Regions from separate parts of the Synechococcus sp. CCY9201 genome, predicted to be linked through region 2. Evidence: riboswitches for the same ligand, from Rfam matches in the RefSeq annotation. Region 2 holds a riboswitch; the other holds the start of a gene.
What was found. A riboswitch is a leader RNA that binds a small molecule or an ion and turns the genes downstream of it on or off. The one in region 2 is predicted to bind cobalamin.

Region 1: it holds a riboswitch for cobalamin, as region 2 does, so the genes downstream of both, VB716_RS02925 (HupE/UreJ family protein) here and VB716_RS00380 (HupE/UreJ family protein) in region 2, are expected to answer to the same signal.

What each region holds. Positions count from the first base shown of each region.
Region 1 covers NZ_JAYGIC010000028.1:103,547-119,212, reverse strand. The annotation lists gene VB716_RS02980 (glutamate decarboxylase) at 1-1,086, shown strand, start outside; gene VB716_RS02975 (DnaJ C-terminal domain-containing protein) at 1,103-2,053, shown strand; gene VB716_RS02970 (chaperone modulator CbpM) at 2,046-2,354, shown strand; gene VB716_RS02965 (hypothetical protein) at 2,442-2,678, shown strand; gene VB716_RS02960 (hypothetical protein) at 2,816-3,115, opposite strand; gene VB716_RS02955 (peroxiredoxin) at 3,336-3,926, shown strand; gene VB716_RS02950 (LD-carboxypeptidase) at 4,122-5,129, opposite strand; gene purQ (phosphoribosylformylglycinamidine synthase subunit PurQ) at 5,146-5,799, opposite strand; gene purS (phosphoribosylformylglycinamidine synthase subunit PurS) at 5,875-6,132, opposite strand; gene VB716_RS02935 (hypothetical protein) at 6,233-6,613, shown strand; gene cobW (cobalamin biosynthesis protein CobW) at 6,621-7,721, opposite strand; gene VB716_RS02925 (HupE/UreJ family protein) at 7,730-8,278, opposite strand; cobalamin riboswitch at 8,443-8,589, opposite strand; gene VB716_RS02920 (pentapeptide repeat-containing protein) at 8,717-9,232, opposite strand; gene upp (uracil phosphoribosyltransferase) at 9,358-10,020, shown strand; gene VB716_RS02910 (hypothetical protein) at 10,055-10,447, shown strand; gene ilvD (dihydroxy-acid dehydratase) at 10,493-12,163, shown strand; gene VB716_RS02900 (hypothetical protein) at 12,187-12,591, opposite strand; gene VB716_RS02895 (CIA30 family protein) at 12,596-13,177, opposite strand; gene pgl (6-phosphogluconolactonase) at 13,220-13,936, opposite strand; gene gndA (NADP-dependent phosphogluconate dehydrogenase) at 14,013-15,431, opposite strand; gene VB716_RS02880 (glucose-1-phosphate adenylyltransferase) at 15,594-15,666, opposite strand, start outside.
Region 2 covers NZ_JAYGIC010000002.1:16,245-31,910, reverse strand. The annotation lists gene VB716_RS00425 (HAD-IC family P-type ATPase) at 1-1,398, shown strand, start outside; gene VB716_RS00420 (ArsJ-associated glyceraldehyde-3-phosphate dehydrogenase) at 1,718-2,743, shown strand; gene arsJ (organoarsenical effux MFS transporter ArsJ) at 2,743-3,993, shown strand; gene VB716_RS00410 (hypothetical protein) at 3,990-4,244, shown strand; gene VB716_RS00405 (MerR family transcriptional regulator) at 5,651-6,028, opposite strand; gene VB716_RS00400 (DUF3721 domain-containing protein) at 6,213-6,464, shown strand; gene VB716_RS00395 (hypothetical protein) at 6,479-6,904, shown strand; gene VB716_RS00390 (HupE/UreJ family protein) at 6,962-7,561, shown strand; gene VB716_RS00385 (phosphoglycerate kinase) at 7,558-8,109, shown strand; cobalamin riboswitch at 8,129-8,293, shown strand; gene VB716_RS00380 (HupE/UreJ family protein) at 8,317-8,922, shown strand; gene VB716_RS00375 (GNAT family N-acetyltransferase) at 8,936-9,514, shown strand; gene VB716_RS00370 (hypothetical protein) at 9,460-9,783, opposite strand; gene VB716_RS00365 (hypothetical protein) at 9,857-10,354, opposite strand; gene VB716_RS00360 (hypothetical protein) at 10,338-10,940, opposite strand; gene VB716_RS00355 (hypothetical protein) at 11,300-11,545, shown strand; gene VB716_RS00350 (hypothetical protein) at 11,612-12,307, shown strand; gene VB716_RS00345 (hypothetical protein) at 12,313-12,741, shown strand; gene VB716_RS00340 (ArdC family protein) at 13,203-14,138, shown strand; gene VB716_RS00335 (hypothetical protein) at 14,341-14,619, shown strand; gene VB716_RS00330 (FAD/NAD(P)-binding protein) at 15,002-15,666, opposite strand, start outside.

The sequences.
Region 1 (15,666 bases), on a different contig from region 2:
AAGATTCTGGCCGATCTCTGGCATGCGCCCGATCCTGATCAAGCGATTGGTACCTCCACCACAGGCTCCAGTGAAGGCTGCATGCTGGGGGGACTGGCTCTCAAGTGGCGCTGGCGGGAGCGTCGCCGGGGAGCTGGTCTGGACGCCTCGCGCCCCAACCTGGTGATGGGGATCAACACCCAGGTCTGCTGGGAGAAGTTCTGCACCTATTTCGATGTGGAACCGCGGCTGGTGCCCCTGGAGCAGAACCGGTTGCACCTCACTCCCGAGGAAGCCCTGAAGCAATGCGACGAGAACACCATCGGTGTGGTCGGCATCGTGGGCAGCACGTTCGATGGAAGTTATGAACCCATTGACGCCCTGCAGACCGCTCTCGATGCTCTGCACCAGCGCAGCGGTCTTGACATTCCGATCCATGTGGATGCGGCGTCCGGTGGTTTCGTGGCTCCGTTCAATTCGCCGGATTGGGCGTGGGACTTCCGCCTCTCGCGGGTGGTTTCGATCAGCTCCAGTGGCCACAAGTATGGGGGGGTGTTGCCCGGGGTGGGCTGGGTGCTGTGGCGCAGTGGTGACCATCTGCCGGAAGAGCTGCGCTTCAATGTGAATTACCTCGGCGGCGAGATGCCCACGATCGGGCTCAACTTCTCGCGCTCAGGCGCCCAGGTGGTGGGTCAATACTTCAACTTCCTGCATCTGGGGCGACAGGGGTACAGCCAGCGGATGGCCTCTCTCGAAGCGATTGCCTGTCACCTGGCCGATGGCCTGGCAGCGATGGAACCCCTGAGGCTGGTGAGCCATCCCCGCGGCCAGCTGCCCGTGTTCGCGGTGGAGTGTGATCCGAGCATCAAGAACTGGACGGTCTTTCACCTTTCAAAAATGATGCGCTCTCGTGGATGGCAGGTACCTGCTTATACACTTCCGGCCAACCTGCAAGACCGTGCCGTGCTGCGTTTCGTGATTCGAGCCGGCTTCAATCAAGACATGGCCGACCAGTTACTGGCAGACGTGCAACGGAACCTTGCCTGGCTGGCCACGGCTCAAACACCGCTGCCATCTTCCAGCGACGAACTTGGTTTCCGGCATTGATCAGGAGTGAGTCGCGATGAAGTTCAAGGATTATTACGAGATTCTCGGCGTCGAGCGTGGGGCCAGCGAGGACGAGATCAAACAGGCCTATCGCCGACTGGCCCGCAAATTTCACCCGGACATTTCCAAGGAAAAGGGAGCCGAAGAGCGGTTCAAGGAGATCAGTGAGGCCAACCAGACCCTCTCCGACCCGGAAAAGCGCCGGGCCTACGACGAACTGGGTCGCCATCGCCCCGGTGAAGACTTCCGACCATCACCAGACTGGGATACCCGCTTCTGGCAGGGCCAGGCCGGCGAGGAGGTGGATCTGGCCGATCTGTTCGAGCAGATGGGCTTCCGTTCGGCGCAGCGGCGACACCAGGGGGGGCCTGGCTTTCCGATCCGCGGTCAGGATGTGGAGGCTGTGGCCAACCTCAGCCTTGAAGAGGTGTGCCATGGCACCCAGGTGACCCTGGAGCGGAAGGAGCCTCGCCTGCGCCCCGACGGGACCATGGAGCGTGCCTCGACCACGGTGCGCATTCGGGTGCCGAAGGGAGTGATCGATGGAGAGCGGTTGCGGATTCCCGGGCGGGGCCTGGCAGGCAGTGGCGGCGGGCCGGCGGGAGACGTCTATCTCGACATCCACCTCCAGCCCCATCCACTTTTTCGCGCCGTGGGGCATGACCTCTACCTCGAGCTGCCGGTGACCCCATGGGAAGCGGCCCTGGGTGGAGAGATCGAGGTCCCAACCCTTGATGGCCAGGTGCGTGTCACGGTGAAGGAGGGCGCTCAGGCCGGCCAGAAGCTTCGCCTGACCGGCAAGGGGCTGCCAAAGCGCAAGGAGGGGGCGGGCGATCTCTATTGCGTGCTGCAGATCGTGATGCCGAAGCAGATCGACGACCGCGAACGGGAGCTCTATCGTGAGCTGGCTGCTGCCACCTCCTTCAACCCGCGCACCTCATTCCCTGGAGCTACGACCCATGGCTGATGACCTGTTGATTCCGGTGGAGAGCGAAAGCCGAGTCGAGCTGGAGGAGTTACTGGCGGCCTCAGGCCTGGAGCATGGGGAAGTGGTGGAGTTGGTGCAGTTCGGTGTGTTCGAAACCAGAGTGAGTGCGTCGGGCTGGAGCTTTCATTCCTGCACGATTCACCAGGCGCGTCGTGCCGCAGACCTGCGCAATACGTTTGGCCTCAACCCCCCCGGCATGGCCCTTGCCCTCACCTACCTGGAAAAGATCGAGGCCTTGGAACACCGCCTTCGGGAGCTGGAGTGTCTGCTTCCTCGCTGAGTCTGCTGAATGCGGCCTTCACGCGACTGAAAGGCTTGGCATTGGTTGCGAGAGCTGATCTAAATTAGGAAATCCTTCATGATGGCCATGAATTCGTCAGACCTCTCCCCGGTTCAATCCAGCTCGCGGCAGTTTGTTGGTAGCCACCTCAGCGTGCGGAATGTCAGTGATCTTTCGCTTTATGAGGATCACTCTGTCATCATTCAGAAGCTCTGCAAAGAGCTTGGTTTTGAGAAACCTGCCACGGCAATGGCCTGGGTGTTTGACCAGCTGGAGCAGTCGAAGGATCTGCAGAAAGCCATCTTTGACCTGCTGAATGATTAACAATCTACCAGGCAAGCAGACGGCAAATTCAAGACTTTCGTTGGCAGGCCAGCGGTCTCAGAATCGTGATGTGACCGTACAGGAACCGCAAACAACTCATTTCAGATCCTGGCGACCAAGCAGAACCTGCCGGCCCATCAGCGCATTTCAATGGCGTTGAGCCGATCACGGAAGGACTGCCCGGCATCTGAGGAGGTCAGGCTTGCGCCACCACTGTCCATACGGGCCTGGGGGCGACGGATTCGGCCCTGGCTCTGACCGCCCCGACGGACGGCCACCGTGCGGATCACGGCTTTGCCCCGTCCGGCTCCAGCGGCGGGATCGGTCTCCACCTGCCGCTCCAGGGGATGGGCCTGCAGTTCGCTGCGCAGCTGGTTCAGCAGCCGGAAATGACCGGTGGTGCTGAATTTACGGAGGATCAGGGGATCCCAGCCCATGGGGTCATCGCGTCTTGTAGCACCAGCCTATGGCGGCGCCGCTAGGCCCTGCTTCGCCGAGGCACGCGAGATCCGTGATAAATTGTTGAAGTCCAACTGGAAGCCGATACGACTTCGCATTGGGACAGGCTCGAGGTCGGGATTTTGGGACCGCGCTTCGAGTCTGTTCGCTTCTGCCAGCTGGACTTTCAATCCTTCTGATACCCACTTCGCTTCCGCCATGTCCCGGCTCGTCGGTCTGCCCGCTCCTGATTTCACAGCCACCGCCGTGATCGACCAGGAGTTCCAGGAGGTCACCTTGTCCCAGTACCGCGGCAAGTACGTGGTGCTCTTCTTCTACCCGCTCGACTTCACCTTCGTGTGCCCCACGGAGATCACCGCCTTCTCTGATAGTTACGGCGAATTCTCCAGCCGCAACTGCGAAGTTCTGGGTGTTTCGGTCGACAGTCAGTTCAGCCACCTGGCCTGGATTCAGACCGAGCGCAAGAGCGGCGGCATCGGCGATATCGCCTACCCCCTGGTGGCCGACCTCAAAAAGGACATCGCCCGCGCCTACGAGGTGCTGGATGAAGAGGCCGGCGTGGCCCTGCGGGGTCTGTTCATCATCGATCCCGATGGTGTGATCATGCAAAGCACGATCAACAACCTGCCCGTGGGCCGCAGCGTCGATGAAACCCTGCGCCTGCTGCAGGCCTTCCAGCACATCCGCAACAATCCGGATGAAGTATGCCCCGCTAACTGGACCCCTGGCGATAAGACCATGAATCCGGATCCCGTCAAGAGCAAGGACTTCTTTGCGGCAGTGAACTGATCGCAACTCAGCCGATCAGATTGAAACGTTCAGGTTGGGCTGATCCCAACAGAGCAGGCAGCTTCTGTCCTGGAGGCAGCTGAACTTTTTCCCATTGCTGATTGCATCAGCTACTTGTCGTTTGGTTTCAAGGTTCTGGGCCCGTGAGGGCCCTTTTTCATGCCTGGCGTCCAGACCTGGCGCCGCAGCGCTGCTTCACAGCAGCGCCAGGGTTCCGGCGCCGCCCTCCAGTCGGGCCCGATGGCCCAGTGGGAGGGCCAGATTCGGCCTGCCATGCCCCACGGGCAATCGACCCACCAGGGGGATGCCCAGATCACCGAGGCGCTCCCGCAGCACCTCCTCCATCGAGAGATCGCCAGGCATCACGTCGTCTGGCGTCCACTGGAAGCGGCCCAGTCCGATGCCGGCCACCCCTGCCAGCAGCCCGGCGCTCCTCCATTGGGTGAGCATCCGATCCACCCGGTAGGGGGCCTCACCCACATCCTCAAAGACCACAATCCGCCCCCGCAGATCCGGCAACCAAGCGGTGCCGATCAGATGCGTCGCCACCGTGAGGTTGGTCACCACCAGGGGCCCTTCCGTGATGCCGCTGCGCCAGCCCTGTCCCTGGAGGGGGTCGACCGGCTGGCGCCGTAGCAGGTGCACCAGCCGCTGCCATTGGCCGGCGTCGCCGTGCAGGCCCCCATGGATCGCGCCGCCCAGACCAGCCGCGCACTGGGCCAGCAGCAAGGCGCTGGCATCGGAGAAGCCCATCAGCCAGATCGGCCGAGGCGGCGGTTGCCAGCCACTCTCGAGCAGCCGGGCACTGCCCCAGCCGGCTGTGACGGCCAGTACGCCCTCCGCCCGTTGGTCACCGATCGCCTGCTCCCAGGCCAGGCAGCGTTGGCGGTCTGTACCCGAGAACCAGTGCCAGCGCTGACGGGTCGCTGGCGGCACCAGCAGCTCCCAGCCGGCGCTCGCGATTCGCGCTTCCAGGCTGGTCTGTTCCGATTCGGGATCCTCCCACCAGGTGCCGGGTGCGATCGCCACCAGCCGGCTGCCGGCCGTCAGGGGCGGTGGCATGGGCAGGGCCGGTGCCTGCCCGGCGGGTCCTTGGGAAAGGGCATCTGCTGGGCCAACCCCTGCCGCTCGGACCGCCGCCGCCATCCCCACACCACCAGCTCCCGCCAGCGCAGCCAGAAAGGAACGGCGGTGCAACGTCATCTGCAGACGGGCTGGCTCAGGAGCCCACCGCCTCCAGCAGGCGCCGTCCATCCATGCCGCCGGTGACGGGATCGCAGGCCCGTTCCGGGTGGGGCATCAGACCAAGCACATTGCCACCGGCATTCGTAAGGCCGGCCACGTTGCCCACGGAGCCGTTGGGGTTGTCGGCATAGCGCAACACCACGCAGCCCTGATCCTCCAGCTGCTTCAACCGCTCGGGTTCCACCTGATAACGACCTTCACCGTGGGCAATCGGCAGGGTGATGCTCTCACCGGCTCCATAGCCGCCGAGCCAGCGGCAGTGACCCGGTTGCACCTCCAGGCGGCTGGGTTCACAGAGGAAGTGCAGCTTCTCGTTGCGGGTGAGCGCCCCAGGCAGCAGGCCCAGTTCCGTCAACACCTGAAAGCCATTGCAGATGCCCAGCACCGGTCCGCCCCGCTCCGCGAAGGCGAGCACCTCCTGCAGCACCGGCGCGAACCGGGCGATGGCGCCGCAGCGCAGGTAGTCGCCATAGCTGAAGCCTCCGGGCAGCACCACCGCCTCCAGCCCGGCGAGATCGCGCTCCTCATGCCAGAGGAAACGGGTGGAGCGACCCAGGCAGCCCTCCATGGCCCAGCGCACATCCCGGTCGCAGTTGGAACCGGGGAACACCACGATGCCGATGGTCATGAGGGGGAAGTGGGGTGCGGGTACTGCGAGTGGGTGAAGCCGAGCCTGGTCCGAAGCGCTTTGGAGCCGCCTGGATCAACCGAGCTCCTGCAGGTCGAGGGTCCAGTTCTCGATCACCGGGTTGGCCAGCAGCCGATCGCTGAGCAGTTCAGCCTGGGCCTGCGCCGTGGCGCGGTCCGGCGCCTCCAGCTCCAGTTCGATCGCCTTGCCGATCCGCAACCGCGTCACTCCATCGACCCCCAGGCGGGCAGCGGCGGCCCGGGTGGCTTCGCCGGCCGGATCGAGCACCGAGGGGCGCAGGGACACCTGAACGCGAGCGCTGTAGAGGGGCACCGGGGCTGTCGGAGATTTGTTAAATCTTGGCAGCCCATCGCCCCCTTGACAGCCGCGGTAGTCAGCTTGAAGGGGTACCAGCTGCCCCGCCGTGCTGCCCGTGTCTCCATCGCTGGATCTGTGGCAACCGGTGGTGATGCTGGCGCTGTTGCTTGGACCGATCGCTGCACTGCCGGCCCAGGCGGATCCTGGCGGCTCCGATCCGGAATCAAGCTCCAGCTCTCCGATCGTGAGTCTTGATTGCCGCCTGGCCGATGGGCCCTGGCAACCCTGCGCGATGACGGTGATGAGCATCGGTGAGCGCTGGCAGCTGCAGGTGGGTGAGCGCCGCTACGACTTCCAGCACGACGGATCCGGCAGCGTGCGCATGCGCCAGGACCAGGCCGCTGGAGGCTGGCGCGAGGTGGAGAGCACCTGGAGCGCGGATGCTTCCCTCTGCTGGGATGGACTCTGCGCCCGAGGTGATATCCCCCTCGACTGAATCACCGTCAAGGTGCAGGGGCAGAGTCGAGTGCATCGAGCAGGCAGACCTTGCAGGCCTCCGCGTCGAGACCCAGCCCCAGGGCCACCAGTTCAAGCCCAGGCTCGCCGGCCAGCTGGCTGGAGGGGGCGGTTTCGTACCAGCACTCCAGACGCGGACCCACGGCCTGAATCTGCAGGGGGCGTGGACGGCCCTGCTGCCACAACCAACCCTTGAGCCGGATCAGCCCCTGGCGCTGGATCAGCTCAGCGATGGCTGGCTCCACCTGCTGACGCGACCAGTCGCCGGCCAGGCGCAACACCGCCGATCCCATCGCCACGTGGGCGTGGTCGTGGTGTTGATCGTGGTCGTCGGGATGGTGGTCGTGGTCGTCGTCGAGGTGCTCGCCGTGCTGATGAGCGTCAGCCTCGTCTGGCCGGCGGAGCTGCAGCACCAGCTCCGGGCTGATGTCACCCCGCTGCATCGGCAGAACGGCCGTGGCGCTGCGCAGGCGTGGATGGAGCTGCTGGCGCAGGCGATCGAGATCGTCTGGGCTGATGCGATCGGCTCGGCTGATCAGCACCAGATCCGCCGCCTCGAGCTGGTCTTCGAACAGGTCCTCGATCGCCGTGGCGTGATCCAGGCTCGGATCCGCCAGGCGTTGCGCCTCCAGCACAGCCGGATCCGCCACCACATGGCCAGCCGCCAGCGCTTCACCATCCACCACGGTGACCACGGCATGGACCCGCGTGCGGGTGCGGATCTCAGGCCAGCGGAAGGCATCCACCAACGGAGCCGGCAGGGCGAGGCCACTGGTTTCGACGACGATGCCGTCGAGCTGGTCCGAGCGCTCCAGCAGCCGCGTCATGGTGGGCAGGAAGTCGTCCTGCACGGTGCAGCAGAGGCAGCCGTTGGTCAGTTCCACCAACCGGCCTTCGGCTTCCTCTTCCGGGCAGAAGCCGCAATCGCGAAGCAGCGATCCATCGATGCCCACATCACCGAATTCGTTAACGAGAACGGCGAGACGCTGACCGCTGTTCAGAAGCAGATGGCGCAGCAGGGTGGTCTTGCCGGCGCCAAGAAAGCCGGTCACCACCGTGACTGGAAGGCGGGAATTCAAGGGGGCCATGGTTGGGTTCAGCCCACCAGGCTCGACCAGGCCCAGGCGCCACCGCAGCCGATCAGCCCGGCCGCCATCAGGCGCTGGCGGGTCGGGGTGAGGCTGGCAGCGGCACGGCGCATCGCCCAGAGCGACACCAGCAGCAGAGCCATCTGACTGAGCATCAGGCCGATCAGATAGCTGCCGGTCGGACCGGCCGTCCAACCCAGAACGGCATCACTCAGCACGTAGCCATGCAAGGCAAAGGCAGGCACCAGAACCCATCGGGGCAGCCTGTCGAGCAGAACCAGGCCCACCAGGGTGAGGGTGAACGCCACGGCTGCTTCGGCTCCGGGCAGGTTGGGCAAGGCCAGCCCCAGAGCACTGCCACCCAGACCGGTGGCCAGCAGGGCCACCATCCAGGTGGCACGCTGCTGCAGCCCCACCAGCGACAGGGCAAGCAGGAAGAGCAGATGGTCGGGACCCAGAAGCGGATGGGCCAGGCCGCTGATCAGTCCATGGATCGGCGTGGGCTTCAGCCCCATCAGCTCCATGGCATGGTGCGCCTGTGCCGGCCCCGACAGCAACAGACCAGCCAGGAGAAGGATCGGCAGGCCACAGAGCGGCAGGAGACTGGAGCGAAGACGTCGGACTGGGGCAACAGATTCCGGGGGCTGTGGCGTGCGAAGCCAGAGGGGGCCGGAGCCCTCCTGGGAACCAGGGAAAGACATGCAGGGGTCCGGTCCGCGCCGGGATCGAGAGAGCAACCGGTGGGCGTTCTGGCTGGGCTCCAGGACTGGAGCCATCACAGCTGCGGGACAGCGCCGGATTTTCACCGGACTTTCCCCGTTACCTCCGGAGGCTGTTCCCCTCCGAAACCGGAGCTCGAATCTATGCGGTCAGACAAGCAGCGGGCTTTGCAGCGGTCGCCATGGCAATCCAACGCATCATGGGATTCGTCTCACCTGGGCTTGGTCGGCTTCGGTCTGGTTGGCCATAGCTCGACTGGCCTCGGCTTGGTTTGCTCAGCGGCAACCCAGGCTTTCGGCTGTGCTGACGCCTGTGACTGGATTGGAGCCGCTGGCTCGCTTGCAGAGGGCCTTCTGTTCGGTCAGATCGAGCACCGCATCGCTGAAATCGGCGCCGCTGATCTCGGCATCGCGGAAGCGGCTCTGCATCAGCATGGCGTTGCGCAGCCGGGCGTCCCGCAGATCGGCACCATCAAACCGACTGGCGTAGGCCACCACATCGCCCAGGTCGGCCCCCTGCAGATTGGCGCCGCGCAGGTTGCTGGAATTGAACACGGCACCCCGCAGATCGGTGTCGCTGAGGTCGTAGCCCTGCAGCTCGGCCTTGAGAAATTCCTGCTGCTTCAGGTCGCGGCCGTGCATGTCCGGTTGCAGGTCCTGGACGGACCGTTGGCCGCGCAGCTCCGGCGCCGTGATCGCCCCAGCTGGAAGGGCTCCGCCGAGCCAGGCGGGTCCGGCGAGCAGCACGAACGTGCTCAGCAGCAGAGCGAGTGGGGCCTTCCTGCTGAGCATCCAGCCGCCACAACGGGCCAGGAACCGCAGACAATGGCGGAGCATCACGGCGCGGGTACGGTGGCCCTTCAAGTTATGCCAAGGGGTTCGCCAGCGCGAGCACCCCTGGCAACGGCCTCCTGTTCATGAGCATGTCCCTGCGGGTGGTGGTGCCACCCCATCCCCTGATCGGCCACTGGCTCACGTTGCTGCGCGATGCCCAGACCCCGCCCGCCCTCTTTGCCACCGGCATGGCCGAGCTGGGACGCTGGCTCACCTACGAAGCCCTGCGCGACTGGTTGCCCCATCAGCGGGTGACCGTCCAGACCGACCTGGCCTCGACCGAAGGCACGGTGGTGGATGCCTCGGTGCCGGTGCTGGTGGTGCCGATGCTGCGGGGCGGGCTGGGGCTCTGGCAGGGAGGCCAGACCGTGCTGCCCGTCGCCACGGTGGCCCATGTGGCGGTGCAACCCACCGGCTCCGGCGATCTGTTCTGGGCACTCGACGCCCTGCCCGCGGTGATCGCTTCCCGGGTGGGGGTGCTGGTCTACGCCCCGGAAATCGGCGATGGGCGCGACCTGATCGCCGTGCTGCAGCGCCTGCAGCAGCGGGGCGTGGAGGGCCAGCGGCTGCGGGTGATCTCAACCCTGGCGGCCCGTCCCGGTCTGAGTGCCATCGCTGAAGCTTTCCCGGATCTCACCGTCTATTGCGCCTGCATCGACGCTGAGCTGGATCCGGCCGGCAGGCTCTCACCGGGAATCGGCGACGTTGTCCTTCGCTTGTTCGGCAGTCTCGGGGCTGCTGCCTAGGCTCAGGTTCGTCGCTCCCGTACCGGAAGAGCCCATGTCCACCTCTCGCCGTTCCTCGGGTCCGGATGCAGGCGGCAACCCTGGCTATGGCAGAAGCAGTCTGGTGCTCAGCGCCTTCGCCGGTGCGGCACTGGGGGCGGCAGGACTGGGCTGGTGGCTGCTCAATCAAGCGGATCGCCGCCGCCAGCGACTGCGGCAGGAGCGACTGCTGCGCCTCTCACGCCTGCAGGGCGCTGGAGCCGGGGACAGCGGATCTTCGGATGAGGGCCTGACCTCCAGACCAGCCGATGGCAGCCCCAGCGAGGCCCAGTTGCACGACAAGGTGCAGCAGCTCAACCAGGCCATTGAAGATGTGCGGCGACAGCTCGAAAGCCTCACCACCAACGGTAATCGTGCTGTGAATCGGGCCTCCAACGGAGACAGCTGAGCCGGATCGGTAGGTTGCTCTCACAGCCAGTTCCGCTCGCCCGCCATGCTCCGCTCCGCTGCCATCACCCAGGGCATCCAGCGTTCACCCAACCGGGCCATGTTGCGGGCCGTTGGTTTTGGAGACGGCGACTTCAACAAACCGATCATCGGCATCGCCAACGGCTACAGCACGATCACGCCCTGCAATCTGGGGCTGAACGATCTCACCCGTTGCGCCGAGCAGGCTGCCCATGCCGCCGGGGCCATGCCCCAGACCTTCGGCACGATCACGGTGAGCGATGGCATCTCGATGGGTACCGAGGGGATGAAATATTCCCTGGTCAGCCGGGAGGTGATCGCCGATTCGATCGAAACCGCCTGCAACGCCCAGAGCATGGACGGGCTGCTGGCGATCGGTGGCTGCGACAAGAACATGCCAGGCGCCATGCTGGCCATGGCCCGCATGAACATTCCGGCCATCTTTGTGTATGGCGGCACCATCAAGCCCGGCAAGCTCGGCCCCTGCGATCTCACCGTGGTGAGTGCGTTTGAGGCGGTGGGTCAGTTCTCCGGCGGACGCATCGCCGAAGAGGAACTGGTGGCGATCGAGAAGAACGCCTGCCCGGGTGCTGGAAGCTGCGGCGGCATGTTCACCGCCAACACGATGAGCTCCGCCTTTGAGGCGATGGGGCTGAGCCTTCCCTACAGCTCCACCATGGCGGCCGAAGATCCGGAGAAAGCCGAGAGTGCGGCCCGATCAGCCGAGGTGCTGGTGGAGGCGATCGCCAACAACATCCGCCCGCGCGACCTGCTCACCCGCGAGGCCTTTGAGAATGCGATCAGTGTGATCATGGCGGTGGGCGGTTCCACCAATTCAGTGCTGCACCTGCTGGCAATCGCCCGCACGGCCGGCGTGGAACTCTCGATCGATGATTTCGAGCAGATCCGCCAGCGGGTGCCGGTGATCTGCGATCTCAAACCCAGCGGCCGCTACGTCACGGTGAATCTGCACCAGGCCGGAGGCATTCCCCAGGTGATGAAGCTGCTGCTGGATGCCGGCCTGCTGCATGGCGATTGCCGCACGATCGAAGGCAAGACCCTGCGGGAGGTGCTGGCCGACGTTCCCAGCCAGCCCCCCGCCGATCAGGACGTGATCCGTCCCCTCTCCAACCCTCTCTATGCGAAGGGACACCTGGCCATCCTCAAGGGAAACCTGGCTCAGGAGGGTGCGGTGGCCAAGATCTCAGGAGTGAAGACCCCGGTGATCACTGGCCCGGCCCGGGTCTACGAAAGTGAGGAAGCCGCCTTGGCCGCCATCCTCGATGGCCAGATTCAACCCGGCGATGTGGTGGTGGTCCGTTACGAGGGCCCCGTTGGCGGTCCCGGCATGCGCGAGATGCTCAGCCCCACCGCCGCGATCATCGGTCAGGGTCTGGGCGAATCGGTGGCCCTGATCACGGACGGCCGCTTCTCCGGTGGCTCCTACGGCCTCGTGGTGGGTCACGTCGCCCCAGAGGCCGCCGTGGGAGGCACGATCGCTCTGGTGGAGGAGGGCGACAGCATCACCGTGGATGCAAGGCAGCTGCTGCTGCAGCTCAACGTGGATGAGGCCGAACTGCAGCGGCGCCGTGCCGCCTGGGTCAGGCCTGAACCTCGTTACCGCACGGGTGTGCTGGGCAAGTACGCCCGGCTGGTCAGCAGCAGCAGCCTCGGGGCTGTGACCGATCCGGTCTGACCCTTGCGCTCAGCTCCGAGAGTTCAAGCCTGAGGGTCTGCCTTTGAGCCCAGCAGGGCTCGCAACCGCCGGGCCAGGGCCTCAAGCCCTGCGCCGTCGGCGGGCCTCTCACAACGCAGACCGGTGACCCCATCCATCCAGACCGGATGGTTGCCATGCCAGAGCATCGGTCGATCCGGGTCGTGGCGCCAGGCCAGAGTGAGGTTCAGGGTTCCACCACTGCGGTAGAGCTCCAGATCCAGGTCATCGTCTGGCCGACGTTCCCCATCGATCGCCCGTGCCTCCAGGCGCAGGCAGCAGTCGCCCAGGTCGTCGTGCGGCGGACCAGCTACCTGATCAGCCTCGCGATCGAGCAGCACGGCATGGCGCAGGGGCTTGCGGCAGAGGTCGGCGGCGGCAGCCACCAGTTGGGACAGATCGGTGGCCATCGCCTCAGGCCACGGCCCGGATCGCTTCAATCACCAGGTGGATCGGCCCGGCACGGAAGCCACTGTTGGAGCCGCCATCATCGGCGAATCGGGAATGGAGCAGCTGCAGGCGCGTGATCCGGCTGGGATCGAAGCGCAGGGGCAGCCCCAGGGGTCTGGCCCGTACCGATGGCCGCAGATCAGCAAAGGCAATCCTGATCCGGCTGAGCTCACCGGCGGGTTGGGTGGCGAACTCCGCGACCCAGCGCAGACCACCGGGGATCAGCTCCGTCATGCCACCCAGGCCATCGGCGCAGGCAACCGCCAGCTTGTAGCGGCGGCCATCGGCCCTGAGATCCAGTTCAAAGGCCGCGTAGGCCGACAGATCGAGCGGCGGGCCGAACACGGGGGAGCGGCAGCTGATGAAGCCACCGCCCGCTTCGATCACCTCGCCATCGAACACCAGCCCACCGCTGCCCGCCTGAGTGCTGCCGCGGCTCTGGCCCCCCATCACGGTGTCGTTGAGGGCATGCCAGCCGCTGAAGCCATCGCCGGCCACCAGGGTGAGCGACGCGGGCTTTTCGGTGGAGGGGCCGGAAGACGCCATGACGAAGGAACCAGAACTGGCTTCAGCCAATCCTGGCGCCTCTCAGGCAGTCGCCGTGCCGGCGGCAGCGGCATCGGCCAGGATCAGCACCTCAGTGGCCGGACTCACCAGCCGGGCTGGGGTGCGTTCCACAGATTCCTGGGGATCCAGCAAGCGCCGCAGGGCCTCCGCCTTAGTGGCGCCGCTCACCAGAAAGATCACCTGCCGTGCCGCCGAGAGCACCGGGGCTGAAAGGCTGAGGCGCGGCAGCCCTTTGCCTTCGCCGATCGTGACCGGCTTGACCCGCTCCAGGCAGGCTGCCGTCCCAGGAAACAGGGAGGCGGTGTGGCCGTCATCGCCCAGGCCCAGCAGCACCACATCAAAGATGGGGATGGCACCAGGGCTGAGTTGAGCCAGCAGGGCGGTGTAGGCCTCAGCGCAGGCCTCAGCCGAGCCGACCTCGGTGGGAACCGGGTGGAAGCGGGCGCCGTGACCGGGTCCACTCTCCAACAAGGTTTCCCGCAGCATGCGCGCATTGCTGGCCGCAGCATCCGGGGGCACCATCCGCTCATCGCCGAGCAGCACATCCACCCGCTCCCAGGGCAGGTGTTCCTGTCCCAGCAGGGTGTAAGCCGCCCGAGGTGTTTCGCCACCCGCCAGGGCGATCAGGGCGCGGTCGCGTTCGGCCAGTGCCAGATCGAGGCGAGAGGCGATCGTCTCGGCAACACGACGGGCGAGGTCGTCAGCTGAGGAGGTAACGACAAGGCGGTAGGTGGTCATGGCAGGCAGCTCCAGCTCCGGTGCGTGGCGTTCCGTTGTGTTGCCGATGGCTGTGTTGCCGTCGGTTGGTTTGTCTTCAATCGAGCCACTCGGTGTGGAAACTCCCCGGGCGATCCGTGCGCTCGTAGGTATGGGAGCCGAAGCAGTCGCGCATGGCCTGCACCAGGTTCTGGGGCAGGCGGCCGGTGCGATAGCTGTCGATGTAGTCGAGGCTGCTGCTCAGGCAGGGCACCGGAATGCCCGCCAGGGCGGCGCCGGCCACCACCTGGCGCAGGCCCGGCAGGCGGCGGTTCACCTGGTCGGCGAACCAGGGATCGAGCATCAGGTTGGGCAGGTTTGGATCAGTGGCATAGGCATCCTGAATCCGCTGGAGCAGGCGGGCCCGAATAATGCAGCCTCCCTTCCAGATCTGGCCGATGGCCGAGAAATCGAGCTGGTAGTCGTGGATTGTTGAGGCCGCCTGCAGCAGAGCCATGCCCTGGCCGTAGCTCACGATGCAGGCCAGGATGCAGGCATCCCTGAGGGGCTCCATCCCCGAGGCCGGTTCGCCCAGATCAAAGCTGTGGGGTGCCGGTGCCGCCAGCACGGATTCGGCCGCCAGGCGCTCCGGCCTCAGGGAACTCAGCACACGGGCATTGAGAGCCGCGTAGATGGTGGGAACCGGCACCCCCATCTGCAGGGCGCTCTCCACCGTCCAGAGGCCGGTGCCCTTCTGGCCGGCCGCATCGACGATGAACTCCACCAGATCGGCTCCGCTCTCGGGATCCTTGGTGCGCAGGCAGACTTCGGTGATCTCGACCAGGAAGGAAGCGAGCTCCTCCATGCTGTTCCACAGGCCAAGCACGTCGGCCATGGCATCGCCATTGAGGCCGGCCACCCGCTTCATCAGGTCGTAGGCCTCGGCCAGAATCTGCTCGATCCCGTATTCAATGCCGTTGTGGACGGTCTTGACGAAGTGGCCGGCACCGCCGGGCCCGATGTAGGTCACACAGGGGCCGTCTTCAACCTTGGCGGCCATCTTGCGTACCAGGGACTCGATGGCGTCGTAGGCGGCGCGGGTGCCCCCCGGCATCATGCTGGGACCCTCAAGCGCGCCCTTGGCGCCACCGCTCACACCCATGCCGATGTAGCCGAAACTCTTGCTCTCGAGTTCCGCCACCCGGCGTTCTGTGTCGGTGTAGAGGGAATTTCCGCCATCAATCAGCAGGTCGCCTTCCTCAAGCAGCGGTGAAAGCTGGGCGATCATCGCGTCGATCGGTGCCCCCGCCTTGACCATCATCAGGATGCGGCGCGGCCGCTCCAGGGCCGCCACAAACTCTTCGAGGGTGGCGGCGCCCACGATGTCCTTGCCGGCACCGCGGCCGGCCAGAAATTCGTCGGTCTTGGCGGTGGTGCGGTTGTAGACGACGCTGGAGAAGCCATTGCGCTCGGCGTTGAGCACCAGGTTCTCTCCCATCACGCCGAGACCGATGAGGCCGAAATGCGCCTTACTCATGAATTCGAAATTGAGGATCCGGTCGAAAAACCGTAGACCTCAAGTGTGGCCAGGCTCAGGCCCAATGGTCAGGCTTGTCACAGGATTGGGCTGGGATGTCAGCGATTCCTGGCTTGGGCGACTGGTCGCCTGAGCCGCAGAGCGATACAGGCTGGACGGTGATCAGATCACCATGCCATCGGGAATCGTGCCGTTCTTCACAACCACCACAATGCCATTGCGAATATAGAAATTG
Region 2 (15,666 bases):
TTTGCTTCCGAACATCAGTTCATGGCCACGCTGCACGGCAGCGAGCGGATCCTGCTCAAGGGCTCGGTGGAAGCCATCCTGGATCGCTGCAGCCGGCAGCTGGATGCCCAGGGCCGGCCGCAGCCGCTCGACCGAGCGGCGATCGAAGCCGCGGTGGCGGCGATGGCGACCCGGGGCGAGCGGGTGCTGGCCTTTTCGATCGCGCAGGCCGAGGTCTTCCAGCAGCAGCTGGAGCACCACCATGTGGCGGCTGATCTCGACTTTCTCGGTCTGCAGGGGATGCTCGATCCACCACGACCAGAGGCGACCCGGGCCGTGGCGGCCTGCCAGGCGGCGGGCATCACGGTGAAGATGATCACCGGCGATCATCTGGAAACCGCCCGGGCCATCGCCCGCCAGATGGGCATCGGCAGACCGTCTGATGGGGGGGCAGGTGCAGAGGCGGTCGATGGCCGCCAGCTGGCGGAACTGAGCCCCGATGCGATCGCGGAGCTGGTGGATCACGTGGATGTGTTTGCCCGGGTGGCGCCGGCCCAGAAGTTGCAGCTGGTGCAGGCCCTCCAGGCCAACGGGGAGGTGGTGGCGATGACCGGCGACGGCGTCAACGACGCGCCCGCCCTCAAGCAGGCCGACATCGGCATCGCCATGGGGCAGGGCGGCACCGAAGTGGCGCGCCAGGCCGCCGACATGCTGCTCACCGACGACAACTTCGCCACCATCGAGGCGGCGGTGGAAGAGGGCCGCACGGTGTACCTCAACCTGCGCAAGACCCTGGCCTTCGTGCTGCCGGTGAACGGCGGCGCCTCGATGACGATCCTGCTGGGAGCAGTGCTGGGTACTCCCCTGCCCGTTACGGCCCTGCAGGTGCTCTGGCTCAACATGATCTGCTCCCTCACCATGTCGATCGCCCTGGCGTTCGAGCCGGTCGCCCCCTGGCTGATGCAGCAGCCGCCCCGGCCGCCGGAGCAGCCCCTGCTCACCGGCGGCCTGATCCGCCGGGTGCTGCTGGTGTCGCTGTTCAACTGGGCGGTGATTTTCGGGCTGTTCTTCTGGAGCGAGCAGCGACTGGGGGATCTGGCCCTGTCCCGCACCATGGCGGTACAAGGACTGGTGCTGGCCCATCTGGTGTATCTGGTGAGCATCAGCCAGTTGCGCACCGCTCTGATTTCCCTGCCGCGGCTGGGCTGGCGTGCTTTCACCCGGGCACCGGCGGTGCTGCTGGGCATCAGTGGCACGGTGGCGGTGCAGTGGATCTTCAGCCAGACGGCGGAGATGAACCGCTTCTTCGGCACCGCACCCCTCAACCTGGAGCAGCTGGGAGTGTGCGCCCTGCCGATGCTGCTGATGCTGCCGGTGGCCTGGCTGGGAGAGCGGCTCGATCCCACCGATGGCAGGTGAGCGCCAACTCCCGCTCGGCCAGTGGCGGGGGGTGCATGGACACATCACTGGTGCTGCGCACCGCCCACCTCTACCGCCGCGTTTCAGCCTGGCCGATAGGGAAACAGGCGCTGGTTGCGGTTGGCGATCGCCCTGGCCCTGAGGAGATCCCTGGCCTGATCGGCGGAGAGGGGCTGCGCAAGTGGCGGCCCAGCGATCCTGGGACCATCGGCCTTCGGGGCCGCGGTGGGAAGCATGTGATCTGCAACACAATATCCATCAATTCTAGTTGATCTAAGGTTGGCGCGAACCCTGTGCCCTGAGGCGGGCTGCTGCAGCCATGAACATCGGCATCAACGGCTTCGGCCGCATCGGCCGCCTGGTGTTCCGCGCCCTCTGGGGGCGGCCCGGCATCGAGCTGGTGCACGTCAACGACAGCGGCGGCGATGCCCACACCGCCGCCCACCTGCTCGCCTTCGATTCCGTGCACGGCCGCTGGCAGCAGACGGTGCAGGGCAACACCTCGGGGTTCCTCGTGGGCGGCCGGGAGGTGCGTTACACCCAGGAGAAGGACCCCACCGCCGTTCCCTGGCGCGAAGCAGGCGTGGAGATGGTGCTGGAGTGCAGCGGCAAGATCAAGACACCGGAGACGCTGCAGCCCTATTTCGACCAGGTGGGCCTCAGACGCGTGGTGGTGGCCTGTCCCGTCAAAGGCGAAATCGCTGGTGCCGAAGCGCTCAACATCGTCTTCGGCATCAACCACCACCTCTACGACCCCACACGCCACCGGCTGATCACCGCCGCCTCCTGCACAACCAACTGCCTGGCGCCGGTGGTGAAGGTGGTGCACGAGCGCTTCGGCATCCGCCACGGCTCGATCACCACCCTGCACGATGTGACCAACACCCAGGTGGTGATAGACGGTTTCAACAGCGATCTGCGCCGCGCCCGATCCTGTCTCCAGAACCTGATCCCCACCAGCACCGGCTCGGCCCGGGCGATCGGCCTGATCTTTCCCGACCTCCAGGGCCGCCTCAACGGCCACGCCATCCGGGTGCCTTTGCTCAATGCCTCGATCACCGACGCTGTGTTCGAGCTGGAGCGCATCGCCACGGCTGAGGAGGTGAACGGCGCCTTTGAGGCCGCCGCCAACGGTCCCCTGCAGGGCATCCTCGGCTACGAGAGCCGGCCGCTGGTGTCCAGCGATTTCCTCAATGACAGCCGCAGTTCGATCGTGGATGCTCTCTCCACCCTGGTGGTGAACGGCACCCAGCTGAAGGTATACGCCTGGTACGACAACGAGTGGGGTTACAGCTGCCGCATGGCCGATCTTGCCTGCCACGTGATTGCCCGGGAGGCAGGCTGATGCGCAACCTCACCGCCCTGCAGCAGTACGGCATCGTGACGGCCAACTACTGGGCCTTCACCCTCACCGACGGTGCCCTCCGCATGCTCGTGGTGTTCCACTTCCACCAGCTGGGTTACACCACCCTGGAGATCGCCTTTCTGTTTCTGTTCTACGAATTCTTCGGCATCGTCACCAACCTCTACGGCGGCTGGCTGGGGGCCCGCTTCGGGCTGCGGCTCACCCTCTGGGCGGGCACGTTGCTGCAGGTGGGTGCCCTGCTGATGCTGATCCCGGTGGCCGACAGCTGGCCCCGCTGGTGGAGCGTGGCCTACGTGATGGTGGCCCAGGCGATCAGTGGCATCGCCAAGGACCTCAACAAGATGAGCGCCAAGAGCGCCATCAAGACGGTGGTGCCCGAGACCCCCGACGACCACAGCCGCGGCGAGACCCAGCTGTTCCAGTGGGTGGCGATCCTCACCGGCTCCAAGAACGCCCTCAAGGGGGTGGGCTTCTTCCTGGGCGGGGTGTTGCTCACCAGCATCGGTTTCAACGCCGCCGTGGGCGCCATGGCTGCCGCTCTGTTCCTGGCCTTTCTGATGACGCTGGTGCTGCCCGGAGACATCGGCCGCATGAAGGAGAAACCCGCCTTCACCGAGCTGTTCTCGAAATCCACAGGCATCAACATGCTCTCGCTGGCGCGCTTCTTCCTGTTCGGTGCCCGGGATGTGTGGTTCGTGGTGGCCCTGCCGGTGTTCCTGCAGGCCGCCCTGGGCTGGCAATACTGGGAGGTGGGCGGCTTCATGGGCCTGTGGGTGATCGGCTACGGGATCGTGCAGGGATTGGTGCCGGCCCTGCGCCGCAGCTGGGGAAAGAGCGCGCCACCCGGTGTGTCTGCGGTGCAGTTCTGGAGTGCGGTGCTCACCGCCATCCCGGGCCTGATCGCCATCAGCCTCTGGCGGCAACTGGGCAATCCCGGCATCGCCGTGGTGGTGGGACTGGCGGCATTCGGGGTGGTGTTCGCCATGAATTCCTCGATCCACAGCTACATGATTCTGGCCTACACCGAAGCCGAAGATGTGAGCCTGAATGTGGACTTCTATTACATGGCCAATGCCGCCGGCCGCCTCGTGGGCACCCTGCTCTCGGGCGCTCTGTTCCTGGTCGGCGGGCTGCAGGCCTGCCTGTGGGCTTCGTGCCTGCTGGTGGCGCTGGCCTTCCTCTCCGGCACGCGTCTGCCCGCACCACCACGTCAGCTGCAGCCGGCATGAACCCGGACCAGGAGCTGTTTTCATCCGCTGTGAGGCATCTTCGCCGGTTTTCCTGTCCACTGCTGGAAGCCCTTACCCAGGGCTTCCGCATGCGCTTCTCCATCCCTGATACGGCCGCGACGATCGCCGATCGAATTGTGCAGAAGCGCCACCATGACTGGATCGAGGCGATTTTCGCGTCGCACCGATACGTGTGCTCAGCCATTCGGCCCAGCCCAGTCGGGCTGCTGGGCCCCTCACCTGCTGCGTGATGGCCGGCATCTGAGGATCGCCTGGCCTGGCACATCCGTGGCATCACTGCCCTGGCGATCGGCTTGGTGGTGGTGGGTGCCCTGATCCGGCTGGGTGGGGTGCTCTGAACTCGCTCGATCCCCACAACAAAGCCCGCAGCCGTGATCGTTTTCAGATCAGCTGTTTTTCAGTCTCTCGCCTGCGGGGGATCTCCTTCTTTCCGGCTCCCTCCTTGGCCTGCCCAGTCGTTCTGGCGGGTGCGTGCAGATACGGGGGACCGGCCCTGCGGACACCTGCCTTGGCCCTGTCACAAGAGCCAGGCCCCGCCCAGCGGCCAGTCGTGCCGCCTCCTGCACGGCCGTGATGCAGCGCTGGGCCCGGCGTTTGGCATCGTCCTGGCCCTGGGCGCGCAGCAGGTAACCCTCCAGCGCCTCCGGGGTTTCGATCAGTGCCAGCAGGCCAGCGGGGCGTGCAGAGAGGGAGCCATCCGCAAGCAGGCGGCTCACCAGGCCGTGGGTGGTCCCACAGCTGCTCCCCTGCGGAGCCGGCTGCCAACAGATCCTGGCGAAGTACTCCCAGCAGCGATTGCTTGAGGGCATCGAGCTGGCCCGGCCGCAGCCGGCGGCTGTTGAGCAGGCCCACGGTGGTGCGGGGACCGCCCCTCGGTTTCACAGGGACATTGAACGCGGCGCCACGGCCGCCAACGGAGATCGAGCTCAACCCGCCCCTGGTGAAAGCGAAAGCCCATGGCGATCCGCGGCTGTTCTCGCGGGTGGTGCCGGAGCAGGTTTCAGGCTGCCCTGATGGTGCAGCAGTCCGCAAAGCCATGCACCCAGCGCGTAGAACCGTCGGCTCTGCAGACTCCAGAGAAGGACGGGTCCGCCTCAGAAGCAGCGTTGCGCTGTCTGGGTTGCAAAAGGTACGGGAACAGGTACTCCAGCAACCCCCCACAGCCGCAGAGAAGGCGTACTTTGAACTTGAGGGGAGGCCCGGTAGCCAACCCGACCCTCACCCTCCAACAGAGTCCGGCCAGGGATCACCCGAGCCGGTGTGCACAAAGGAGGTGCGCCAACGATGCGACACACAACAGGTGAACGTGATGGCGCGGCGCGAACGCCATCACGTAACCGCAGAGAGCCATACGCCAGTTCTGATTCCCGCGTGATGAACCCCCGGGCTGTATAACCCGAGCCGGGATCACAGCCGAGAAGGTCAAGCCCCGAGCATCTCTTCTCCCAGACGTGATCTCCTTCCCTTCCCTGCCAGGCCCCAGACAGGACATGCATGAACCACAGACACCCGATCGGCAGTTCCTGGTGTGAGGACGTGACCGCCGCAACCGGTGCTAAGGCGCCCCCCACGGGGCGCCTTCCTGTTGGGCATGGGGTCCTCACGCTTCAGCGGAGCGACAGGGCAAGTCCATGGCTCAGCGTTGCAGCCTGGAGCCCCCACAGTCCTGCCAGCTGCCGAGCAGACGAGCCAGTTCATCCTTCATGGCACTGAGCTCGGAGATCCGCTGGTCAATCGACGCCATCCTGGTCGCAATGCTGTCTTTCAGGACAGAGCAGTTGCAGACACCAGCTCGCCGGACCTCCAGGATCTTCGCCAGCTCGGGAATCGATACATCCATCGCTCGCAGCGCCCGAATGATCGTCAGCTCAGCGAGATTCTCCTGATCAAACAACCTGTATCCCGCTGCGGATCGAGCCTTGGGCTGGAGCAGTCCCTCGTCGCAGTAGAAGCGGATCGTCTTGACGGAGAGGCCTGTTCGCCTGGCCACCTCGCCGATGCGCAGGCCCGGCATGGGCACCGATGACAGCGATCCCCTCAAGGGCACAACCTGAACCCTCCAGTCCATGGAAGCTGCTCAAGCGTAGGCACCGGCAAGCGACAGCAGCCCTGCCAGCAACTGTCCACTGATCACGGATTACTGGAGACTTTCGCTAGGCTGCCGGTCCAGCAGGCGCTCTGCGCTCATCACCCGTCCCATGTCGCACCGTTTCAGTCCGTGGGGCGTGCAGGCGGCAGCCGCGATCGGAGCCAACCTCCTGTTCTCCGCCGCCGCTCTGGCCGCTCCAGCCGCAGGTTCGGGCGGCGTCCCGGCGATGTACGCCACTCAGGCAGAAGCGGAGAAAGCCGCCAAGCTGCACTTCAACTGCACGGGCGCCCACAGGATGGGCAACCAGTGGATGCCCTGTGCCGAGCACGGTGATGGCCAGGGCTCCGGGCCCTCCCACTGAGGATGAGCACTTCCATGGCCCAATGTGGGGACAAGCCCAAGCGGATCGCCTTCGGGGTAGCGCCCCTGGGCATCATCTCGATCGGCATCGTGCCGATGGGGGTGGTGAGCATCGGCGTGGTGCCGATGGGCGTCATCAGCATTGGCGTGGTGGGGATGGGTGTGCTGAACGCCTGTGTGGTGGGAATGGGCGTGCTGGTGGCGGGAGTGAATGTGATGGGGGTCTGGTGGGCAGGCCTGGAAGGCATGGGCCCGCAGCGCCTGGGGGCTCCTGCCGGTGCCCTGCATCAGCACCACCACAGCTCCGATAGCCAGTTGCCGGCCAACCTGTTGGCTTACCCCACCCGAGAGGAGGCCCTGGAGCAAGCCCGGAAACTCGGCTGCAGCGGCGTCCATGCCATGGGCTCCCTCTGGATGCCCTGCTCCCAGCACCCGCAGTAGGGGAAGTCCTCGGTGACCGTCAGCCGATTGAGGATGGAAGGCAACGGCCTGAGATCGATGACGCGAACCACCTGGCCATGGGCCTGGCTGGCCGGGGTCGCCCTGGCCCTGGTGCCGATGTCTGTCTGGGCCCATGCCGATGCACACCCCGGTGGTGGTTTCGTGGCCGGATTGCTTCACCCCATCTCGGGCCTCGATCACGTGGTGGCGATGGTGGCCGTGGGCCTCTGGGGTGCGGTGCTCGGCCCACCGGCCCTGTGGGTGCTGCCGGTGGCCTTCCCCATGGTGATGGCCCTCGGGGGGCTGCTCGGTCTACTGGGCATTCCGATTCCGGGGGTGGAGATCGGCATCGCCGTCTCGGGTCTGGTGATGGGGCTGATGGTGCTGTTCGAGCTCCGACCGCCCCTGTGGCTGGCGGCGCTGATCGTTTCCGCCTTCGCGGTGTTTCACGGCCATGCCCATGGCGCGGAACTGCCGGCCGGCAGCAACGCCCTGCTCTACAGCCTGGCCTTTGTCCTGGCGACAGGGCTGCTGCATCTGCTCGGGATCCTGCTGGGAGAAACGCGCCGCTGGCCCGGTGGTCGGCGCTTTGTGCAAGGGGCCGGTGGGGTGGTGGCGCTGGTGGGGCTGTGGTTCCTGGAGCAGGCCCTCACGTGATCGCGCTCCTCGCCCATCTCACCCCCTCCGGCTTCGGGCCCTGGGGTGATGGCATGGCGCGGCTGTTTCTGGAGCCCACCGAGCTGCTGCTGGTGATCGCCCTGGTGCTGCTGGGCGTGCAGGCCCGCCAGCCCTGCAGCGATCGCCTGCCCTTGCTGCTGCCGCTGGCCTGGCTGCTGGGGGGCCTGATCGGCCTGCGCCTGCCATCGCCCCTGCTGCTGGCCGTCGTCTGCACAGGCCTGTTGGCGGCCCTGGGCTTGCTGGTGGCCCTCGGTCTGCGGCTGCGGCAGGCGCAGCTGCTGCCCCTCGCTGCTGGCCTGGCGGGGCTGTTCGCCCTGGTGGCGGGATCGGCCCTGGCCGGTCATTCAGGAGCGCTGGCGGCCCTGCTGGGGGAGACCGTGGCGATCGCGGTGTTGAGCCTTCTGCTTGCGCAGGCTCTGGCACCGCCGCATCCGCGCTGGCTGGCGATCGGCCTGCGGGTGGGCGGCAGCTGGATCACCGCCGCCTCGTTGCTGATGTTCGGTTGGCTGGTCCGCCACCCACAGTGATGCCTCTGCAGCCAGCCGGACCCACAATGGAGATCACGGTTCCAGTGGGTCACTCCCTGGAGGCAACGAGGAAAGTCCGGTGGGGCGCAGGGTTCTCCTGAGCCGAGTCCGGCGCTGTCCCGCAGCTGTGATGGGGGCCATGGCCCTCTCAGCCAGAACGCTCGCCGTGTTGAGCCCCTTCTTCGCCGGCGCGGACCGGATTCCATCATGACCCTTTCTGCTTCTGCCCGATCTCTGGCCCTGTTTGGCGCGGCCTCAGCACTGGCATTGCTGCTGGATCAGCCCGCCCAGGCCCATGGCATCGCCCACGGCGGCATCGCCGCCGGCTTCCTGCACCCGATCAGCGGTGTCGATCACCTGCTGCTGCTGGTCGGCGTCGGGGCCGCCGCCTCCTGCATTTCTGCGCAGCTGCTGCTCTGGGCTCTGGCTGGGGCGATCGGCGGTGGTGTGTTTGGAGCGATGGGCGGCACCCTGCCGGCCCAGGAATTCCTCGCAGCCCTGGCGATTACGGCGGTGGCCGTGCTGGTGCTGCGCAGTCTCCGCTCGCAGCAGAGCCCCCAGCTGGGTGCCTGCGCCGCCCTGGTGGCCGCAGCGGTGGCGGTACACGCCATGCTGCACGGCCTGGAAGCTCCGGCCGACGGCTCCGCCCTGCTCTGGTGGCTGGGGGCCTTCAGTGGCTCAGTGCTGGTGAGCGGCGGCAGCTTCCTGGCGCTGCGGCGTCTGCCCTTGGCCTGGACCCGTGGCGTGTGCGTGCTGCTGGCTGTCTGCGGCGGGGTGGCAGCCCTGGGGCCGATCGGCTTGCTGATGCGCTGATCGGAAAGGCGGGTTGGTTCACCAGCTGGAGGAGGACGAGGATCACCATCCCCTGGATCCCACTTCCCTGGCTGCGCTCTCCTCGCCCCTGAAGATCCGCCCCTATGCGGCGGCCGACTGGCCTGGGGTGTGGGCCCTGCTGGAGCCGGTGTTCCGCGCTGGTGAAACCTTCCCCCACGACCCAGGCATCACAGAAGAAGAGGCCCAGGTGGCGTGGGTCGGGCAGAGCAAGGCGGTGATGGTGGCGGTGGATGTGGCCGGGGCCGTGCTGGGCACGTACTACCTCCGGCCCAACTCCCTGCGCCTCGGCGCCCATGTCGCCAACGCGGGCTACGTGGTGTCGGTGCACTGCCGCCGCCAGGGAATCGGCAGCCGCCTCTGCCAGCACTCCCTGCAGCTGGCTCGGCGGCTGGGGTTCCGGGCGATGCAGTTCAACCTGGTGGTGAGCACCAACAGCGCCGGCATCCGTTGCTGGCGGCGCAACGGCTTTCAGCTGGTGGGAACCCTGCCAGGGGCGTTTCGCCACAAGCAGTTGGGTTACGTCGATGCCTTGGTGATGTTCCAGGGGCTGGTCGAGGGGCCGAAGCCATGAAGGTGGTGCCTCTGCGGCACCCATTCATCTGATGGTGCCCACCTGCACATCGCCGTGGCAGACAGCAGGCGTGCGGTGATCGGCGGGCACCTCTGCGCTGGGTCGCTGGTGCGCACCACCGCCGCATGGGTCTCCGAAGCCGTCAGGCCCAGCTCGGCGCCGAGGGCCGCATCGGTGGGCGCGGGGCCTGGATCCAGGGCCAGGCGCAGCAGCACCACCAGATCCTGCGGACGCAGCACAAGCTGGGGATTGGAGGGTGAGCGGGCCAAGGCCTCAGGGGCTATGTGGCATTCGCGAATAGCGAATCAAGCGCCCCCAGGCACGCTGGGCTTCCTCGCTGTCTCAGGCTTCCGAAGCCGCCGGCGGCAACAGCCGCTCGATTGCCTCCGGTGGCACCCCTACCTGCTGGGCGATCAGCAGCACCAGTTGCTCCAGCCGATCGAGTCGTTGCTCGAAGACCTGCAGCTCTGCGGAAGCTGCCTTGGTCCCCGGCTTGCCCGCACCGGCACCGCTCTTGCTGCCCTTGGCGGCCTTGACCGGCAGGGCGCTGCGCAGGGGCGGTCCATCGGGGTGACTGAGCAGGAATTCCACCTGTTTCGACACCGGGCCCCTGCTGAGACCCTTGATACCCCGCTGTTTGCACAGCTCCCAGAGCACCTTGATCGAGAGATGCTCCAGCTCCTCCCGACTGGCAGGGGCGTCCCCTTCCAGCACCGGTGGTGGCTGGCTGGTGGCCTGGGGTGTGTCGCCCAGCTCCTGCTGCAGCCCGCGGTAGAGGCGGGCGTCAGACTGGGCCAGGTCCCGCAACGTGGCCCGCAGGGTGTCAGTGAGTTGTCCCATCAGCCTTGGCCTCCCGGACCTGCTGGGCCGCTGCGCTGTCCACGATCTCCACCTTGGCGAGTGGGGTCGGCTCCGGCGGATTCACGGGGCCGTTATGGCCATTGCCTCCAAGGCTCGGTGGGGGTAGATCCTTGGTCTTCTCGATGAACTCCTGGCGCTTCTGATCCAGTTGCACCACCCGCTCCTTGGTGTGGGTCCAGCGGTTGATGAAGCGGATCACGGCCTGCACCAGGCCACCGAGAAAGGAACCGCCTTGAAAGTTCTTGCGGCCGAGCTTGTAGCGGCCGAATTCATTGACGATGTCATCACCCGCATCTTCCAGATCTCCGGCAATCGCCGTGACGATTTCCAGCATCTGATAGATGTCGCTGCGCACGGAAGCTTCCCGGGCAGCGAGATCCAGCAAGTTCTGCCTGAGCGTGGCGGTTTCATCGCGCGCCTTGATCGAGCGGCTTCTGTACTGCCCGCGGCTGATCATCAAGCTCTTATAGGAGTTGCGCAGCTCGAGGTAGACGCTGTTGAGATCTTCCCGGCTCAGGGGCTCGGGATCAGGCGGAAAATCCGAGGTGGGGGGTAGGGAAACCATACGGCTGGCCAGTCAGGGTCAATCCTGCCTCCTGCGGCACCCAGCCCCAAAGCGAATCAGGCTGCAGAACTATGCGCATGCTGCATAATCCTGGCGTGAGGGCTTGGCAGTCCTGGGTTCTTGGGCCGGAGGCTATGGGCTGCGCCTTCCCGGAAGGTTCACAGACCCACACACCGACAACGCCAGCGCGCCCCCCGTTTCGCTGCCGCCCTGGTCGCTCCCCATGCTGTACGCCTCTGGCATCCCTTCTGTGGGACAGGGTCTCGGCCGAACCCGCGGATGGTCTTGATGACGGATGTGCGCACCTCTACTGCTTCTTCGCAGGAGAAATGATCCGAATCTCGAGAGGGGGTGGAGGCTTGAGTCGTTCCTTCGCGGAGACCTTCCGTCCCATGGCCCAGATCGACCTGCTCCTGGCCGCTGAACTGGTGGTTGTCCTGCTGCTGCTGGCAACCCTCGACCGTCCGCAGCGCAAAACCTCGTTGCCTGAGTCGCCGCTGGATGCTCCACCGCAGACGGGATGGACGCCGGAGAACGACCTCCACGCCCAGCGCATCCTGCGGCTGGAGCGCCGTCGCGGTGTGCCTCGAGCACCCCTGTCCTGAGAGTGCGGAGCGATGGGGCTACTTAGGATCGACGGATTAACGATCGTTCGTCAGGCAAGGCCGGTGATGTTCGGAGGTCAGGACCAGAAGGACGAGTTCGACTACTGGTACGGCCAGGTTCACCTCAGGAACCTCCCGCTGATTGGTGCCCAGAACCATGTCCCCACCCAGGAGTTGCGGCACGAATGCACCAACTATGACGAGCTGAGGTGGCTCAAGTCGGTTCAGGATCTCGACGAGCTGGAGCGCTGCCGTGTCATCACGATCATCAAGTATCAGTGCACCGCCAAGGTCCTGCAGCGGCGCACGGGTCTACTGAGGGAATACGCCCGCCTCTGCGAAGACAATGCTCTCGATCAGAAGAAAGAACGCTCGCGTCTTGGTGCGCTCCTGCACAAGCTCAAGCAGGCCCTGCAGGGCAAGCAGGTTGAGGTCGACCGACTCAGCAATCGCATCAAGGTGCTGGAGGCGGAGGCCGTGGCCCTACGCTCCGAGCAGCAGCAATCCAAGGCGGAGCTGCAGTTGCAGAAAGAGCTGGATGCTCTCCGGCGTGCCTATGGGGCTGAGGTGGAGCGCCGCAAGCAACTGGCCAAGAACAACCAGAGCCTCGGCGGCCGTGTCGCCCACTCCAACCGCTATCGACGTGAGCGCGACGAGCTGCAAGAAGCCCTCAGGATCGAACGTCAGACCAGCCAGGCCCTGCGCCGAGAGCTGGAGCAGCTGCGGGGCGGTGAGCAGCTGGGCCTGGACCTTGTTGAGTGAGCACCATGGCCCGCAAGTCTTCCCCACGGCAGAAGGAACCGACGCTGGCCGACCTCAGGCGCCAGGTGTTTGCCCTGGCAACAGTCACCAGCACCAAGGAGCTCAAGCGAGCCAATGTGGATCTGCGCCATCTCGATTTCCGCTTCAAGGCCAGCTGGTCTTCAGCCCTGACGGTGTTGCAGCAGGCCGCTGCGGCCTATCCCGACTGGGACACCAATCCACCGGAGGAGTACAGGGAGTTGTTCGCCGAGATTGATCAGGCGGCTGCGGCCTACAGCGCCTCGATTGATCAGGGGCTCAAGCTGAGTGCCCAGCTGCGGCATGCCGCCGACGATCTCGAGGCCCTCTCCGGTGAGCTGCTGGAGGAGGCCGAGGAGCTGAAGGCGATCGAGCAGGCCTCCCGCAAGCAGCGCCGGGCCCGCTCGCTCAACTGAGGTCGCCGCAGTGGTGCAGCGACAGCTCCAGCGCTCGCTGCGGCGCAGGGCGAGGCGATCAATCCGTTCGGTGCGAATCAAGCCCTCTTCTCGGCCCATGCTGTCTTCCTCATCGACGAGGGCGGTCCTCCAGGGCCTTGTGCTCAAGGGCTCTCGCTTTGGTGAGGGTCAAGTCACCCACCGCGAAATGGAGGACGGGCTTTCGCTGATCCCAGTCGAGTCGTCGCGCAGGAGTCCTCAGCCTGCGCGACCGCGCAAGGGCTGGCCCAAGCCGGCCCGCCGCAGGAAATGAGACGCCTGGGGGCATTGGGTTCTGTGAGCGCTGCGGCCGGCCCTTGTCGCTGGCCGCGCTGGCGCTTGCGGTCCTGCGCTTGCCACCCGTGGCTGTTGCTTCCACATCACGATCCACCTCCACACCGAAAGGCACGTCCGGCCCCAAGGTCTCGCCAGAGGAGAAGCTGGTGGCCTCCCTGCTCGCCCTGCTGGAGGCGGGCACCACTCCCTGGCGGCGCGAGTGGGATGCCGCTGCAGGCGGGCACCACGTGAATCTGCTCTCCGGCCGTCGCTACCGTGGTGCCAATCCGGTGCTGCTCACCCTGGGCATGCACCTACGGGGTTCAGCCCTGCCCTATTGGTGCGGCTTTGCCGAGGCCAAGGCGCTCGGGGTCTTCCCCCGCAAGGGCAGCAAAGCCGTGCACGTGCTGCGGCCCCAGGTGCATCAGCGGGGCGAAGGCCAGCTGGCCGAGGCTGTTCCAGTTGATGCGGCAGGCACGGGCGGAAGTGGGGGTGCTGGCCAGGAAGCTGCGGGGCCTGGGCGCAGCTGGGTGAGCTATCGGCCGGTGCCGGTCTTCAATGCCGCCGATCTGGAGGGCGAGGCCCTGGAAGGGCTCATCCAGAAGCGCCGCCAGGTCGAGGGAGTGATCCAGCGCCCCGAGCCCGAGCGGCTGGCGTCAGCTGAGGCCGTGCTCAGCAGCTGGCCGGTGCGGGTGCGCTTTGGCGGCGATCGGGCCTGCTACCTGCCGCTGCCGGATCGAATCCAGCTGCCGGAGCGCGTGGCCTTTCATTCAGCAGCGGCCCTCTATGCCACCTGGGCCCATGAGGCGATTCACTCCACCGGCCATGGCTCCCGGCTGGCCCGGGATCTCTCCGGCGGCATGGGCGCCGAAGGCGATGGCGGCAGGGCCTATGCCCGTGAGGAGCTCGTCGCCGAGCTGGGGGCGGTGCTGCTGGGCGATCGCCTGGAAATCGGCAGTGCCATGGCCAATCACGCCGCCTATCTGGGCCACTGGATCGAGCTGCTACGCGAATCGCCCCGGGTGTTGCTGCAGGTGCTCAGCGATGCCCGCAGGGCGGCTGATCTGATCTGCCCCGAGGCGCCAGAAGTGCTCAGGAGCTGAGGCCAGATGGGCAAGGCGGGCCTTGGGGCCGGCGATCACGCCACCCGGCCTGCCCCGGCTTGCGCACCGCGCAAGGGCTGACCCGAGTCGCTGCGCGACCCTTGCGCAGCGCAGGCGGCACCGGGGCTCAACGGCGGTGTCGTTCGGCTATCACCGCGACTGGTGTGCCATCTGGGTTGGTGCTGGTTCTGCGGAGCACCAAGTGGCTGCCTTACTGGCGGACATCTTCAAACCCCAGACGCCGCGGGACCGGCACCGGCTGATGCTGAGCCGCTACGACATCGTGCTGGTCGCCTTCCCATTCACGGATGGGCCTGCGGCCAAGCCTCGACCGGCCCTGGTGATCACAGCCCGTGAGCGCCATGGGGATGTGTTGCTGGCCTTGCAGACGGAATGCCCAGCAGGTGCTGCAGGGGGTGATCTGCAGCCAAGGCTGAGCGTTCCCCTGTTGGCCATGGCAGCTGCAATGCACGGCAGCTAGACGAAGGGACCTGACTGGCACAGGAACGATCTGCCTGAGCCTGTCGCCACCACGGGCCAAGAGAGGGTGTCGCTCGCGCACGGACACAGCTATGGCAAGGGCCATACACCACAGCCCCAGCCAACTGACCGCGACGCGCGCATGCGCCGGCTGGTGGTTTTCACGGATCCCGATGAAAGCAAGATGCTGGATGGCAAGTGCCTCCAGGCCTTTCATCGCCCTCGAGGCCGGCCATCCAGAAGTCCCGCGTCATTCATTCAGCCCGAACTGGCCAAGCAGCCGGCCTGCAAGCTGTACGGCAACCTGCCCGTGAACTGAGTGCGGAATCTTGTGATCGCTGGAACAGCACAGCCCTGCTGGTGCACCGTTCTGGTGGTGCTGATCATTGTTTGATCACAGCCCGGCAGATGCGCAGGGCTGCCTCCCTCCCACCGAAAAGATTCCGGGCTGCGGGCCCGATCTGCAGGGCGGTGAGACCACCCATCACATGCACGGTGCTGCCTGGCCAGCTCAGGTCAGTCATCAGCACGGGCCAGTCGTTGACCAAGTCGATCGGACGCTGCTCCTGGAGCTGCCGCAACAGCGGGTGCTGGCTGACGCCCTGGCGGTGCCCTGTGGCAAGCCAGATCCGATCGGGCTCAAGTCCATGACCATCGGTGCAGAGCACAGACCACTGATCGGAGCACCATCGCGCTGAGCGCACCTCGCAGTGTTCGTGGAGCTGCAGTGCTCCGGCGCGTTGGGCCTGCCTCAGTTGGGCGGCAGTCTCCGGCGTGACGGAGCCGCCGTCGCGGGCCTCCAGCACCTGCTGATGTCGCCGCTGCATGCAGGGTTCAGCACGAAAGGCCTTGAGGTATTTGGGCCCGAGCCAGCCTGGATCAGCATCGAAGGGCCTGTGCTTCAGGGTCCTGCGACACAGCAGATGCACCAGCGCACCCCGCCGAAGCGCTCCCAGGGCCAGATGGGCGCTGGTGAGCCCGCCTCCCACGATCAGGATCCGTTGGCCCTGCAGTGGGTGCAGCGAAGGGAGATGGATCATTTCGCTGT